DNA from 3 places in the Paenibacillus sp. FSL R10-2782 genome. Region 3 is predicted to be linked to each of the others. Evidence: predicted binding sites of a transcription regulator. Region 3 holds the regulator's gene; each other region holds the start of a gene.
What was found. Region 3 encodes LexA, which represses DNA repair genes until DNA is damaged. Its sites were predicted from a motif close to CGAACATATGTTCG; they were not measured.
Positions count from the first base shown of each region.

Region 1: a site for LexA is predicted at 1,586-1,599, ahead of addB (helicase-exonuclease AddAB subunit AddB). Genes of this name have one in related genera too.
Region 2: a site for LexA is predicted at 3,285-3,298, ahead of recA (recombinase RecA). Genes of this name have one in related genera too.

Region 1 covers NZ_CP151951.1:3,600,367-3,605,930, reverse strand. Annotated here, with positions in the region: gene NST83_RS16290 (class I SAM-dependent rRNA methyltransferase) at 59-1,435, shown strand; gene addB (helicase-exonuclease AddAB subunit AddB) at 1,666-5,229, shown strand; gene addA (helicase-exonuclease AddAB subunit AddA) at 5,229-5,564, shown strand, end outside.
Region 2 covers NZ_CP151951.1:2,231,696-2,237,259, forward strand. Annotated here, with positions in the region: gene NST83_RS10425 (RodZ domain-containing protein) at 1-74, shown strand, start outside; gene NST83_RS10430 (hypothetical protein) at 159-323, shown strand; gene NST83_RS10435 (YajQ family cyclic di-GMP-binding protein) at 468-959, shown strand; gene pgsA (CDP-diacylglycerol--glycerol-3-phosphate 3-phosphatidyltransferase) at 1,169-1,756, shown strand; gene NST83_RS10445 (competence/damage-inducible protein A) at 1,853-3,124, shown strand; gene recA (recombinase RecA) at 3,368-4,429, shown strand; gene NST83_RS10455 (RecX family transcriptional regulator) at 4,625-5,374, shown strand.
Region 3 covers NZ_CP151951.1:2,978,039-2,983,602, forward strand. Annotated here, with positions in the region: gene NST83_RS13385 (cupin domain-containing protein) at 1-117, shown strand, start outside; gene NST83_RS13390 (HAD family hydrolase) at 241-1,035, opposite strand; gene NST83_RS13395 (hypothetical protein) at 1,230-1,739, opposite strand; gene NST83_RS13400 (DUF896 domain-containing protein) at 1,868-2,074, opposite strand; gene NST83_RS13405 (LysM peptidoglycan-binding domain-containing protein) at 2,180-2,548, opposite strand; gene lexA (transcriptional repressor LexA) at 2,739-3,365, shown strand; gene NST83_RS13415 (hypothetical protein) at 3,794-3,964, shown strand; gene NST83_RS13420 (LytTR family transcriptional regulator DNA-binding domain-containing protein) at 4,638-5,033, opposite strand; gene NST83_RS13425 (cyclic lactone autoinducer peptide) at 5,050-5,196, opposite strand; gene NST83_RS13430 (accessory gene regulator B family protein) at 5,193-5,564, opposite strand, start outside.

The sequences.
Region 1 (5,564 bases), 620 kb from region 3:
CCATCGAACACTACACTTTTAAGGACTTTGAGTAATCCAAGAATGGGAGTGAAGGACTTTGCCTTCAGTAATATTGGAACGCAGCCGTAAAAAAAGGCTGGAGCATGCGCACCCCTGGGTGTTTAAAAATGAAATAGCCAAGGTGGAGGGTGAGCCGGAGGCGGGTGATCTGGTCAGTATCGTCAACCATCAGGGGCGTTATTTGGCAACGGGTTACTATAATCCGGCCTCACAAATTACGGTGCGTGTGATGTCCTACGAGCCACTGGAAGTGATGGATCAAAGCTTTTTTGCCAAACGGTTCCGCGATTGTCTGGAGCACCGTGAACGTTTTGTGACCGGGGGAGACGCGTATCGGCTGGTATACGGCGAGGCAGATTTTTTACCCGGGCTGATTGTAGACCGTTTTGGCGACGTGTTAGTCGTACAATTATTAACGCTCGGTATGGATCGTCGCAGGGAAGAAATCAGAGATGCACTTGTTGAAGTGATTGGCCCTGTTGGTATTTATGAGCGCAGCGATGTATCCATCCGTGAGTTGGAAGGACTGGAACAGGTCAAAGGGCCTTTATATGGCGACTGCCCGCGTCATGTCGTGGTAACGGAAAATGGCTTGCGTATCAAGGTCGATATTGTAGAGGGTCAGAAGACAGGCTATTTCTTCGACCAGCGTGAGAATCGTGCGGCGATTGCTCCACTGATGACGGGCTGGGGAGGACGCAGCGGAATTACGCTACAGGAAGTAGCAGAGCAGGGTAACGCTGGCACAGCGGTCATGAAGCCTGTGAACAAAAGCGGTAAGGTTGTGGAGTTCCCATTCTGGGATGGTGCAACCGTGCTGGAGTGCTTTTCACATACGGGAAGCTTTACGCTCAATGCCTGCAAATACGGTGCGAAAAAAGTAACCTGTCTTGATATTTCTGAGCACGCGATTGAAAGCGCACGGGATAATGTCAAGCTGAACGGCTTTGAGGAACGCGTCGAGTTTGTCGTGGACGATGCTTTTCAATATTTGCGCAATCAGGTTAAAGGCGTAGAGGAACGTACCGCGCGGGCCGGGGGAAAAGGAGATACCTCGAAGCCGCTAACAGCAGGGGGCGGACGTACCTTTGATGTAGTTATTCTTGATCCACCAGCCTTTGCGAAAACAAAGAATGCGGTCAAAGGGGCTACCCGTGGATATAAGGATATTAATCTGCACGGGATGAAGCTGGTCAATGAGGGCGGCTATTTAGTGACTGCGAGCTGCTCGTTCCATATGCGGCCGGAGCTATTTCTGGACACGATTAAGGAAGCGGCGGCAGATGCCGGAAAAATCCTCCGTCTGGTGGATTGGAGAGCGGCTGGCAAGGATCATCCTCAGATTCTGGGTGTAGAGGAAGGCCATTATTTGAAATTCGCCATTTTTGAGGTGCGTAGCCAGGCACAATTGTAGAATTCATACACAGCCAAACGACTTTTTAGGTAGCCGAATAAGTAGATTAGGCTCGTTTTACCAATAAATCAGTCCTGTAGAGAAGGCATGCACCAAGCCAACCTGCGGGACTGTTTGTTTTTTGAGGGAGGATTAAATGCTACAAGATGGCAAACGTACGTTCTTTTCTCTCTTGCCTCATATGCTATACTGTTTAGTAGATTGTTGTTCGTTGGAAAGGAGGCCGCATCATGTCGGTCCGTTTGTTAATTGGCCGCTCAGGCAGCGGCAAAAGCACGTTAATCCGTCGTGAAATGACGGCTATGCTACGCGAGGAACCGCTAGGTAAGCCTATGCTGCTGCTTGTGCCGGAGCAATCGTCATTTGCTTCCGAGCATGCGCTGCTTACAGAAACCGGAAACGGTATTCAGGGGACGGTGCGCGCCCAGGTCATGGGATTTCATCGTCTTGCCTATTTAGTCATGCAGGAAACCGGGGGTTCGGCGCTGGTACCTGTGACGGAGGAAGGCAAGAAGATGCTTTTATATAAAATTATTCGTCGTCGCAAGGATGAGCTGAGTTTATTTAAGGATTCGGGAGACCAGTTGGGCTTTGTGGATCGGTTAAATACGCTGTTTACAGAGCTGAAGCAATACGGGAATGACACTCGGTCTGTACCGGAGCAACTGGAGCGAATGAATGCTGCGGGGGAATCGACTCCGATTTTACGTGGCAAGCTCAAGGACATCAGTCTGATTTATGAGGATTTTGAAAGAGAGCTGACGCTTCAATATATTGACGGCGAGGATACCCTGCGTATGCTGGCGGAGCAGATTGCCGAATCTTCCATTGTACGTGGAGCCGATATTTGGATGGATGGCTACCGCAGATTTACGCCGCATGAATACAAGGTGGTGGAGCAGCTTATGCTGCACGCTTCTTCGTTGACGGTCGCACTGACCTGCAATCGTAGCTACGAGAGTGGACAGCTTCCGCATGAGCTGGATTTGTTTCATCCTTCGGCGGCTACCTATATAAAGCTTAAAGGGATGGCGGACGAGCTGATGATGGAGACGCAGACACAACTGCTGCGCCCTGATCCGCTTCCGAGATTTAAGAACCGTCCTGCGTTGGCGTATCTGGAGGCGCAGTTTGAACGACGTGGGGGATATCGGAACCAGGAACGACCCATGCTGCAGCAACAGATGCGGGAGCAATGGAGAGATAAGCAGCCAGAAGAAATCAAACTGTATGCCGCAGCGAACCGACGTGTCGAGCTTGAGGGGGCAGTGCGCGAAATGCGCCGCCTCGCCCGAGATGAGGGAGCACGTTATCGGGAAATGGCTCTGTTCGTACGCCATATTGAGGATTATGAGCCGTGGGTGGAGCCGATATTCAAACAATATGAGGTTCCGGTATTTCTGGATCAGCGCAGAAGCGTATTGCATCATCCATTGGTGGAAATGATTCGGGCTTCGCTGGATATCGTCCAGCGGCGTTGGCGGTACGAGGATGTATTTCGTGCGGTCAAAACGGATCTTCTATTACCGCAGGATGAACGGGTCAGCCGCGAGGATATGGACCGTCTGGAAAACTATGCATTGGCCTGTGGGATACAGGGCAGCCGCTGGACAGATGGACGTCCTTGGCAGGCTGTACCTAGCCTTTCGCTGGAGCTGGAGGAACAGGAGCGAAATCGTCAACGGGACGAAACGCTGGATCTAATGGAGCTGTGCCGTGATGTGATTGTGACGCCTTTGCGTGCGTTTGAGAAACGTCTGGGTAAGGCTCGGACTGCACTTGAGAAGTGTGAAGCGGTGTACTTGTTGCTGGAGGATGCGGAAATTGGGCATAAGCTGGATGACTTGATCCATCAGGCCGAGAAAGCGGGAAATCCCGAACAGGCCAAGGAGCATCGTCAGGTATGGGATGCGGTGCTTGAGCTGTTGGATCAGATCGTCGAAATGATGGGTGATGAGAAGCTGGACACTTCCTTGTTTGCCGGTGTTCTGGAGACGGGGCTGATAGAGTACCGTATGGGTCTTGTTCCGCCAGCTCTGGATCAGGTACTGGTCGGAAACACAGACCGTACTCGTGTAGCTGGTATTCAACATGCCTTTGTACTGGGTATGAACGAAGGTGTGATGCCGGCTGTATTTCATGAGGACGGCGTGCTGAATGAGCAGGAACGCACCGCCCTGAATGAACGGGGAGTGGAGCTGGCACCGAATATGACAAGACGTCTGCTGGATGAACGTTTTCTTGCGTATACGGCGCTCACATCAGCCGGAAGCAGTCTGTGGATGAGCTACGCCGTAACCGACGAAGAGGGTAAGTCGTTGCTCCCGTCAGAGTTGGTACGCCATGTCCGTCAACTGTTCCCTGCTCTGGAAGAGCATCCGTTAGCTACCTATCCTTTGCCTGGGGACCTATGGGCGACGCAATGGGAGTATGCTTCCCATCCGTCCGAGGCATTGCCGCAGCTGATCGCGCAATTCCGACAATGGCGGCATGGTGGAGAGATTTTATCTCCCTGGTGGGAGGTGTACAACTGGTATGCGTGCCAGCAGGGGCGTGAAAAGGACAAGCTGAGTCAGTTGCTGACCTCACTTTTTTACGAAAATCATGCCGAAATGCGGAAGGAAACGAGTCGCCGTCTGTACGGCAGCAAGCTGCGTACCAGCGTATCTCGTATGGAACGTTTTGTCGCTTGTCCGTTTTCGCATTTTGCTTCTCACGGTCTTCGCTTGAAGGAGCGCCAAATGTATCGGCTGAAGGCACCGGATATCGGGCAGCTGTTCCATGCGGCGCTCGGAGAGATGGCGATGAATTTGCGTAAACGCAACGTGAGCTGGGGCAGTCTCAGTACAGAGGAATGCCAACAAGAGGCGGAATCGACAGTGGAGCGTTTGGCCCCTCGTCTGCAAGGGGAGATTTTAATGAGCTCCAAGCGGTACGGGTACATTTTGCGCAAGCTGAAAGACATTGTAAGTCGGGCTTCGCTGATTTTGGGAGAACATGCGCGTAGAGGCAGCTTTGAGCCACTGGAGCTGGAACTGGGTTTTGGGCCGGGAGAAAAGCTTCCTCCTCTGACCTTTCGATTGGACAATGGTGTGGTGATGGAAATCGTCGGACGAATTGACCGCGTGGATGTGGCAGAGGGAGAACAAGGCTTGCTTTTACGCGTCATTGATTACAAATCCAGCCAAAAGGATCTCAAGCTGCATGAGGTGTACTATGGCTTGTCCTTGCAAATGCTCACGTACCTGGACGTTCTGCTGAATGCGGCGGAGGAATGGTTGGGTGAGACGGCTTACCCGGCGGGTACGCTGTATTTTCACGTCCACAATCCGATGTTGCAGTCGCCAAATGGTCTTAGTGCGGAACAGGCCCGTCAGGAGCTTTTGAAACGCTTCAAGATGAAAGGACTATTGCTTGCTGATCGGAATGTGGTTGGTCAAATGGACACGGCACTGGACAAGGGGTATTCCTCCATTTTGCCAGTTGCGGTAAAGGCGGACGGTAGCTTTTACAGCAGTGCGTCTGTCGCTTCGCCGGAACAGTGGGATAGCCTGCTGGCTTCGGTACGCGATAATATCCGAACGATTGGGACGCGCATGACAGAGGGCGATGTGGCGATTGAACCTTATCGTATCCAGCAAGAGACGGCATGTACCTTCTGTGCTTTCAAACCTGTTTGTCAATTTGACGACAGTCTGGAGGGCAGCGGCTACAACCAATGGGGAAAACCCGGCAAGGATCAGATCTGGGATTTGCTTGGGTCTACACAGGAAGGGAAAGGAGGAATGGACTAATGATAAGCACACCAAGCACTAACGGAACACCAAAGCCGGAAGGCAGTATGTGGAGTGATGACCAGTGGCGTGCGATTTCCGAATCCGGCAACAACATGCTGGTAGCGGCAGCGGCGGGGTCTGGTAAAACAGCGGTGCTCGTAGAGCGCATTATTCGTAAAATCGCCGAGCCCCGGCTCGGTTTCAGCGTGGATCGGCTGCTGGTAGCGACCTTTACGAAGGCTGCCGCCGCCGAAATGCGCCAACGTATCCGCGAAGCCTTGGAACGTGTGCTGGAACAGGAGCCGGATAGTGAGCATGTACGTCGCCAGCTATCGCTGCTGAATCGGGCGTCG
Region 2 (5,564 bases), 750 kb from region 3:
CTACGGATTCGAATACAGGCAGTACGGGTTCAACACAGAGCGGTATAGATTCTTCGACTACTGGCGGTGAATAAACCCTCTATTGCGCGGAGATACTAATGACTGTAATTCATGGAAAGCCAGTCATTTCATTTTCCGCAAAGTGAGGTGTATACATTATGACCGTCAGCTGGATTGTGACAGGGCTTGGTATCATTGTCAGCCTGCTTGGTTATTATCTGACCCCAAGCGCATGGGGCTATGGCATACTGGGCTTTGGTCTTGCACACATTGTGCTGGGACTTCTGGATATGTTCCGGAATCCATCCCGTAGCCATAGTTAGAAAAGTTTACAGCTCGAATGAAATAAAGGCGTTTTTGTCCTTAACTGGCAAGAGCGCCTTTTTAGTGAGCGGATTATTGGATTTTTGTAATTGACTAGCCTATAATTAGTTATTGAACTTTGTTGTGGAAAGGAAAGTGAAACGATGGCTTCAGAAAATTCATTTGATATCGTCTCCAAAATGGATATGCAGGAATTGACCAATGCGGTTCATCAGACGGAGCGTGAAATTGAAACACGATTTGATTTTAAGGGGAGCAAAAGCAGCCTTAAGCTTGAAAAGGAAGCTCTTACAATTGCATCGGAGGACGAATACAAGCTCAACGCGGTAATTGATATTTTGCAATCTAAAATGGCCAAGCGCGGTTTATCTCTTAAAAACGTGGAGTACGGGAAGCTGGAGCCGGCGTCTATGGGTTCAGTGCGCCAGCGTCTTGCACTCAAGCAGGGGATTGATCAGGATAATGCCAAAAAAATTAACATTCTTATCCGGGACTCCAAGCTGAAAGTGAAAAGTCAGATTCAAGGTGATCAGATCCGCGTGACCGGAAAAAACAAGGATGATTTACAAGCGGTCATTCAGTTATTGTGCAAAGCGGATCTACCATTGGAACTTCAATTTACGAATATGAAATAAAGCCGTTTTCCCTTATGTAGATTGTAAGAAAAAATGATGCTTGATACGCCGGCAGGTTATTTTGACATGCGTTTTGCACCATATTATACTTGTAACGAAAATGCAGATGATCAGGTGTATAGCGGTATTCAAAACGATTTACATAGGATTGAATTCAATCCGAAAACTGCCATTTTTAATCAAGTACGATAATCAGGGGAGAGTGTGTTGTGAATTTACCCAACAGAATTACAATAACGCGGATTTGCCTCATCCCGGTAATGATGCTGGCCTTGCTGGTGGATTTTGATTTCTATCCGCCGCCGATTGAGATCGGAGCTTTTGAGCTGCCGTATAATCAGTTGATTGCGGCTATCATTTTCCTCATAGCCGCCAGCACGGATGGCCTTGACGGATACTTGGCCCGTAAAAATAACATGGTCACCAACTTGGGGAAATTACTGGACCCTCTTGCGGATAAGCTTCTGGTAACTGCTATTTTGGTTTCTTTGGTGGAAATGGGCAAAATTGATTCGTGGATTGTTGTTGTCATTGTTAGCCGTGAGTTTGCGGTTACTGGTCTGCGTCAGATTGCTTTATTGGATGGCTCTGTGGTCGCTGCAAGCAACTGGGGCAAATTAAAGACCATTATCCAGATCGTTGCCATTGTAGCGTTACTCATTAATAACTTCCCGTTTGTTTTTCTGGGTATTCCGTTTGATTTAATAACGATATGGGCCGCTGTGTTGATCACCATTTATTCGGGTATTGATTACTTTGTAAAGAATATCCATTTGCTGAGTTCCTCCAAAGTTTAACAGGATAAATTTTATGGAAACAGCAATAGGGACTAAACTTATTGCTGTTTCTTTTACATAATTCTCACAACATTCGCTCTACAGGAGGCAGAAACGATGAAAGCTGAAATCATCGCAGTAGGAACTGAATTATTGCTCGGACAAATTGTGAATACGAATGCCCAATATTTGTCACAAGAGTTGGCTACGATTGGGATTGATGTATATTTTCAGACGGTTGTTGGCGATAACATGGATCGGCTTCAGGAAGCGGTGCGTCTGGCTCAGAAGCGTGCGGATATTATTTTGTTCTCGGGCGGTTTGGGACCGACTCAGGATGATTTGACGAAAGATGCAATCGCCGCTGTGCTGGGGCGTAAATTGCATATAGACCGTCTCGCTATGGATAAGCTGGAACAGTTTTTCCGTAATCGCGGGGTAGAAATGACCGAAAATAATCGGCGTCAAGCGCTTTCCATTGAAGGGGCTACCCCGCTTGGAAATGAGACAGGTCTGGCTGTGGGCGATGCGATTGCACAGAATGGTAAATATTATGTGGTTTTGCCTGGACCGCCGAAGGAACTCAAGCCGATGTTTGAGAATCAGGCAAAACCTTGGTTGCTCCAGCAAGCACTGAGCGGTGAGGAGCTGCCGATTTATTCAAAAATGCTAAAGTTTGCAGGAATCGGTGAGTCAGCTCTCGAAACCCGCTTATTGGATCTGATCCAATCACAGACAGACCCGACGATTGCTCCTTATGCCAAGGAGGGAGAGGTCACAATCCGTATATCCACCAAGGCGGCCAGCGAGAGCGAGGCACTGGTCAAGCTTGGGGCTACGGAAGCAGAAATTCAACAGCGTCTTTCGGAATACATGTATGCGAGCGAGGATGTCCCGCTGGAGAAGGTTATTGTGGATTTGATGTCCGATCGCGGACTGACTGTTAGCGCGGCGGAAAGCTGCACAGGTGGAATGCTAATGGAGCATATCACTTCTGTCCCGGGTAGTGCAGCTATGTTTCAGGGAGGTATCGTGTGTTATTCCAATGAAATGAAGAAGAAGCTGCTCAACGTGCCACATGATTATCTGGAGGGGGACAATGCGCCCGGCGCAGTAAGCGAGGAGGTAGCTCTTGTACTTGCGGAGCAGGCAAGAATGGTCACGGACAGTGATTTTGGGCTCTCGGTTACTGGTGTAGCTGGGCCAGGATATTCTGAGCGGAAGCCGGTTGGTCTGGTTTATATCGGTATTGCTGAGCGCGACAAAGAAACTGAGGTATACGAGCTGAAACTGAGCGGGAATCGTGAAACGATCCGCCTGCGGTCTGTTAAGGCAATCCTGTACAGATTATGGCGCAGACTGGCGGAAAATGAGCAGCACTCTTTATGAGTTGTATCCGACGCGAGTTTTCATAGAGTTGTTTTAGATAAACGATTAATGATATAATCATATTATCGGAAGAACCGTTGCAAAAGCCTTTTTGCCTGCGGTTCTTTTTTGATTTATGAGACAAATGGAAGTATAAAAGAGAACTGACTAACAAAAAAAACGAATGTATGTTCGAAAAAATGCTTGGCAAGCGTGTCAAAACAAGGTATTATTAAAGTACAAACAACGAAGGATGTGAGTTTATTGTCAGATCGTCGTGCTGCGCTGGATATGGCGCTCCGTCAAATAGAAAAGCAATTCGGTAAAGGTTCCATTATGAAGTTAGGTGAGTCCACACATATGCAAGTGGAAACCTCTCCCAGTGGTTCGATTGCTTTGGATATTGCGTTAGGAACGGGCGGCTTCCCGAGAGGCCGAGTTATTGAAATATATGGACCGGAATCGTCTGGTAAAACGACAGTAGCACTTCATGCTATCGCAGAGGTACAAAAAGCAGGCGGACAAGCCGCCTTTATCGACGCCGAGCATGCGCTTGATCCGTCGTATGCCAGCAAGTTGGGTGTTAATATTGATGAGCTGTTACTATCGCAGCCAGATACAGGGGAGCAGGCACTTGAGATTGCCGAAGCGCTTGTACGTAGTGGGGCAGTGGATATTGTTGTTGTTGACTCTGTAGCAGCACTTGTGCCGAAGGCGGAGATTGAAGGAGAGATGGGAGATTCCCACGTTGGTCTTCAAGCCCGTTTGATGTCACAGGCATTGCGTAAGCTGTCCGGTGCTATTAACAAGTCGAAAACGATTGCTATCTTTATTAACCAATTGCGTGAAAAAGTAGGCGTTATGTTCGGTAATCCTGAAACGACACCAGGCGGACGTGCTCTGAAATTTTACTCCACTGTACGTTTGGATGTCCGTCGTATTGAGAGCTTGAAAATGGGGAACGACATTGTAGGTAACCGCACACGTATTAAAGTAGTGAAGAACAAGGTGGCACCTCCTTTCCGCCAGGCCGAGGTGGATATTATGTACGGCGAAGGCATCTCCAGAGAAGGCAGCTTGATCGACATTGGTACAGAGCATGACATTGTTGACAAGAGCGGAGCCTGGTATTCTTATGAAGGTGAGCGACTCGGTCAGGGACGTGAAAATGCAAAGCAATTTTTGAAGGAAAATCCGAACATTGCTAGTACGATCGAGCAAAAAATTCGTGTGGCCAGCAATCTGATTACGACGGTAGCTCCCCCGACAGAAGAAGAGTTGGCACAGCAAGCCAAGGAAGAGCAGGAATTGCTGGAGCTTGAATAAAGCTTAGTTAATGCCTGGTTTGTGAATGAAGCCGGGGTTATGGCACAGTCCGTTTGAATAGCATGATTCTGATGCCCTGCACAGTTGTGCAGGGCATTTTTGCATCGAATATGGCCTAGTGTTAGCTGACATTTTACTGATGCGTGGCGGGCGTTCTCGGCTTGCCTTCGTGAATATCAAAGTGAGGGAAGCACATTGCAATTGGAAGATGAAGGTGGACATATTTCGAAAGAAGATAAGCAGCAAGGTATTTTCCTTTTTCCCGATCATGAGGAATTGATGATTACGAGGGTGGAACAGGGACAGGGCAGGAAACGCGGAAGATACACGATTCATTTTGGTCCGTATTCATTGTCCATACTGGAAGATGTAATGATCAAGTTCAATATGTTCAAGGGAACGACTTTTGTCAAAAAGGAACTGGAAGAAATCGTTCTGGCGGACGAAAAGCAACAGGCGTATGTGCAGGCACTTCGTTATTTGGGACGAAAGCCGCGTACACGTCAGGAGATTGAGCAGCGTTTGACGCAAAAGGAAATGGGTCAAGCTGTAATTGCTGAGGTGTTGGACCGTCTGGAGTGGGAACAACTTGTGGATGACGATCTGTACGCCCGTCAGTGGGCAAGGCAACGCATAACGAGCCAACGGAAGGGGAAGATGTGGGTAAGGCAGGAACTGCGTCAAAAGGGCATTTCTAAAGCCTCTATCGGGGAAGCTTTAGGTGAGGTCAGCGATCAGGAGGAATGGGAGAGTGCTTTGATAGTCGGACGCAAGAAATGGAATCAGGTGCGTGGAGATATAATGGAGAAAAAACGGAAAACGTACCCCTTTCTCATGAGACGCGGGTACTCGGGGGATATGACACGCCGCGTAGTTAATCATCTTACAATGGCCGAGCAAGACGGGGCTTCCGATGACGAGGAATTATCACTGTGGGATGAATAGCTTCAAACAGCCGGGCATCCATTAGCTGGCATAGGCGAACAGGATGAGCTGGTTATCACATGGAAAGCCACATGGTAATCTACTAAAGTTTGCATTCCCTTGACAATGCCATTTGTCAAATAATAAAATATATATGAAACGATGCTTGTGGAACACCCTTTTTCCTTCCAAAAAAGTGGAGTCCATGGGT
Region 3 (5,564 bases):
ATTCCTCACTTCTTTACCTTAATGGAGAATCAGAAGATCGTCGCAGTACGTTTGTTCATCGAAGAAAATGGCTGGATTGCCGAACCGTTTGAAGATCCATCGTTTATTAAGGCATAATACCTGCTATTAAAGAATAATAAGAATTCACCCTAATGTGGATAAAGCAACTCCCTCTGCTCTGAGATACCTGAGCGGAGGGAGTTTTTTTGCCTTATTACTATAATAAGAAACGGAGAGCACTTACTTAAACGATTGAATAATTCCATTCAATTCGGACAGATGCTTAATTTCGAACTTTGGCTTGATTTCTGTAGTATTGGTTTTGGCGTTTCGGTTCACCCACACGGAGTGCACACCTGCTGCCAGAGCTCCTTGAATATCAGTCGTCAGCTTATCCCCAACCATTAAAGCATGTTCAGGCTCAATACCAAGAAGCCCCAAAGCATGCTGAAAAATAGACGGATCAGGCTTGCCTTTACCAAACGAACCTGAAATAACAACGTGATCAAAAAATGGAGCTAACTGCGGAACCCCATCCAGCTTTTCCTGCTGTAGATCAGGGGAGCCGTTTGTCAACAAAAGAAGCTTATACTGCCCTTTCAATTGCTCCAGAATCTCAAACGTTTCTTCATAAACATGGGGACGGGAGCGTCTTTCCAAAGCAAATTGGGTTGCCAGCTTCTGCGCCAACTCCTCATTATCTATCCCCAGCTGTTGGAGACCTCTACGCCAAGATTCCTTTCGATAAGCAGGTGCCAACTGTTCCAATTGCCGGAACTCAGGCTGCTCTCCTGCCGTAAAATTCGCCCACAATCCCTCAAACGGATTAATACCAATCAATTGAGTAAAACTGAAGGTTTCATAAGACTCATACAAAGAACGCGCTTCCTTGCGGACTGCTTCTTCCAAAGCTTCTGAATCAACGCCTGCTTCCTGGGAGCCTGTCTGGCAGGCCGCGTCAAATGCCTCTTCTACGCTGCGCTCATCCCACAGAAGTGTATCATCAAGATCGAACATTACGGCCTGAATCGCCATCTGAATCATCCACTCTCTTTCCACTTTATTATGTATGCTGGTTCCGCCTTATTGCGTCTACAAGCATTCCAATCGTTATGTGCCCATATTAGTCAAGAGGCCGCAATGTGTTATATGAAATAACATCATGCGACCTTATTTACAGAGGTTACAGGCCCACCGACAATTTAAACGATTCGTACCAACAGAAGTCGTTATTTTTTGTCTACTTGAACCTGATTAGATAGCGCAAACTTCTCAAGCCGCTCTGCAATGGCATCCGTATCATAACGGCCCAGTGATTTTGTAAAAATAAAGTTGCCACCCTTACCTTTTCTTTCAACTGTTACGTAACCCTTTTCAATCTTGATGGCTTTCATATCCTCTGCCGTCATTGGACGCTCTCTGCCACCCTTCAACATGTACAACGTGCTCTTTCCAACCTTCAAATAAGGACGGCGGATGAAAAAGATAACAGCCAGCATCAAATACAAGCCGAATACAAGCCAGTCCATGCCGCGCATACCAGTCTTAGTCAAAAAATAACTCATGAGCATGTACAGAACTGCAAGTCCAGCCAACATGATTGGCACGGTAATATTACGTCCACGGAAAATATCCATTGCAGAACCGGTGCCACTAATGGTTTGGATGCCTTGCTTTTTGCGCGACTTATTCAAATGCGCTGTGTTTTTGCGAACTTTTCTTTCAAATGACCGGGCCATCTCTCAATTCCCTTCCCAAATATATTGCCTAAAAACAATTGCCACCAATCCTAATCTATATAAATACCAAAAATAGATACCTAAAAAAACGAAAAGCAAATTACGCAGGCTAAGCCGCTTTAGCGACATTAATGTGTCAGCCCACCATTTCCCTTCGACGCATCTTCGTCCACAATTTCAATCGTATCAAGTTGCTGCCGAAAATTACGGCGAATGTTATCCAAATAAATTTCCCGAAGATTGGCGCGCTCTGTTGTTTCCTCTTCCGTCAATCCTTCGGCTTTTGCTTTGCGAGCCAATTCATTGATGCGCTGTACCAAGCTGTCTATATCCAAATTCTGTCCCCTCCATATAAGCAAAGATATAATACACTTTGACATGTAGAAAAGAGCTTGTCAAGGTTCTCGCATCACGTTCCCTAATAGCTCTAATGGTACTGCTCAGAAGTGTGGAAGCTTTAAAACCTGGCCTGCCTGCACTCCCCGTTCTTCCAGTCCGTTAATCCGAACAATTCCTTCTATATATACCCGTGTATCCATTCGTTTCGGTTTATGATTGGAAGCAATCCGCCACAATGTGTCCCCAGGCTGCACAATAAGTTTGGTTACCTCTACATTCGGAACCGATGGAGCCGCGAATACCGTCAGTACACCTGTACCCGCAATCCAGGAGATGATAACCAGAATAAGAAGTTTGGAGAGAATACTGTTAGTAATGGTCCGTACAAGCTGTGCCTTTCTCTCATTCCGGACATTTTGCATCTTTTCTAAATTCAATGGAAAAATACTTTGATATGTGCTATATTTCATCATTGGCTGCGTCCTCCAAACGTTTGTTCCTATGTTTTTTCACAATATAACACGAACATTTGTTTTATTCAATAGAAAAGAGAACAAAAGTTCGCGATTATTTTTAGGGATTATTTAGAACTTATGTTTGTACGAACGGAGGTTCTATGCTATAATTTTCCCAAACGTTACTAAATGGGGTTGATACGGTATGTCTAAGATTTCAAGCCGCCAGCAGGCCATTCTTGAATTTATCCGCAATGAAGTGCGTCTAAAGGGTTATCCCCCTTCTGTGCGCGAAATAGGTGAGGCTGTCGGATTGGCTTCCAGTTCTACGGTTCACGGTCATTTGGATCGTTTGGAGAAAAAGGGACTGATTCGTCGTGATCCAACGAAACCACGGGCCATCGAGTTACTCGGTCAAGATGAATCGGATAACAGCAACTTGATTAATTACTCAATTAGTCGTGTGCCGGTCGTCGGCAAAGTTACAGCTGGTTTGCCTATTACAGCAACAGAAAATATTGAAGATTACTTTCCTCTTCCCCAACATTTTGTTGGTGAGGATAAAATATTCATGTTATCTGTTGTAGGAGAAAGCATGATTGAAGCTGGTATTGCTAACGGAGACTATGTCATTGTACGTCAACAGCAGACAGCCGATAACGGCGACATTGTCGTGGCCATGACGGACGAGGACGAGGCTACTGTTAAAACTTTTTACAAGGAAAAAGATCATATCCGACTTCAACCGGAAAATCCGGCCTTTGAACCGCTTCGTCTGACGCACGTCAGTATTTTGGGCAAGGTTGTAGGACTCTTCCGGGACTTCCACTAATTTTTCATTTTTCAGCCCCGTTATTCTTCCCTCTACAACAAAACCGGCTGCCCATGGCAAGCCGGTTTTGTGTTGATTTTATATATACAAAACGTTCCTCAAAGCTATTCTTTTTCCTTTTGATAGCCTTAGATTTTAAATCTTTGGAAAAGCAACTTGAAGCCGTATGTACTTTCCGAAAGAAATAACTACACAGAGTACCATCAGGAATATAAAGTGCTTTCTGTAACTTTATCCTACAACGTAAGTGGAAAAGGATACGGCAGGAAAGCATGAGTTTTTCCGTTCCTTACCTCCATACTTTATTTGTTTCTGAATATTAGGATCATAGGTGATAGCTTTTTTTTGCTTTTAATAGATTTATGCTGATACATTGCTAGCGCTAATGACATATGAATAAAGTAGACCTTAGAAAAGGAGATAAGCTGATGATCAAAAATAGAGTCAAGACGTATAAGCATCGTATTGGCAAGAACAAATTTCTGGTCGTAAAAGTCTTTCAGGCCGCAGCCGCAGAAACAAGAAGCGGTAACGCACTAGCCACAAACGCATTAAACATCAAAATTTCCAAACGCAGCCGTAAGCGTAAACACTTTTAAGATTCATCCGTACCTTCATTTCTTGTGAAGGGAGGTGAATATCATGTGTAAAAGACATTTCAAACGTAGCGTGAGAAGAAGAGGCTTATTGATCCTTTCAAATCAGAGAGCCGTTGCACGTGCTAGAGGTAACGCACTGGCTGTTAATCTGTTTAGCGTAAATGATAGACAACGCAGACGTTAATGATGTTTTAAGCGAAAAGCGGGAAGGATTTCTTCCCGTTTTTTTGCCACATTATCGTGTATAACGGAAATTACACCTATAATAGAATCAATTTCATAATACCCACAGTAGCTTTAATAAAAAGTACATATAGATCAAAATGGTTTGATTTGTCTATATGTAGTATACATTTCGTTGGCTTAATCATTTATGAAATGGATTCAATAAAAATTGATTTTTATGGTTATTCTCCCCTATGAACTATTGTGTCTTTATCTTGACTGTATGATCATTATCCTAAATACTTTTAACGAAATGCTTTTCCTAGTGGAGATGCCTACTTCCCTACCTTTTGAAACAGAAAAGCTAGACCCGAACGGAATTTGTGCAAAGATCTTGCTAACCACAGCGCATTATTTCTCACTTCCGCAAAAACGAGCGAATGAGTGCTGAATGTCTCTTATGTTTTAACAGTATAAGGCGAGTATTTTTGACAAAAAAAAAGAGCCGCTATCTAGTAGCAACTCCAGTGAAGATTATGTTCGAATTAATGAAACCCATTTCCTCTATAACCTCTCCAAATCGGTGATAAGAGATTGGACACCTCTTCGACGTTTTTGTTATCTCACATTCAAAGTAAGCGTCTTTGAAAATGCCATTAACAATTTTCACCTTCTCCACATTCAGAGTATTGCTTCTGTCCACATTCAAGAAACGGAACCCATTATTATTTAGGAAGCTTTCCCAATGCTTTAAGGTGCCGATCATGTAATATGTTTTTTCGAATGTGTGAACTAGAATCTGATCCCTCTTATGTCCTTTAGATATGAAAAGAACCTTGTCCACGGGTATGTTTTCACCCTTGTTAATACCTCCAGGAACAGCTGATACGGTTAGGTTTAGCATTTCACATATCTCCACTTTATTTCAACAGTTCTTCAGGTGGTTCGGGACTGTGAATCCAAGACAAACTCGCTGTACTCACTGATGCAACTGCAAGTGAAGTCAGTAATATGGCGGCATTGTAGTACATGCCAATTTTAAATTTACTAAATATAGGACTTTTCATTTTTCGCACCTCCCTCCTATTAATGTTAAGCTCTGAACAAAAAAACTAGCAGCTACCACCGAAATAGCCAGCCACAAATTAAGTGTTATTATGAAGACTCCGAAAATCTTCAACAATGGGTAGTGCCGTTTAGGTATACGAGTCTTCCCGTCTATTCTAGACGGGGCGTAAACTAAGACAAGTATTATACTTAATACCGACGTAATAACTATCCCATTATAGTTTAAATTCACAAAGGACAAGGCAGTAAGTAAAGCTGTAGATACAACAATACATACCACATTGCTCCTTAAATGTATTCCTCCTACAACTTGACGCAGTATAGAAAAAGATATCATCGCCAGTATGGTTTCCTGCACCTTACCCGT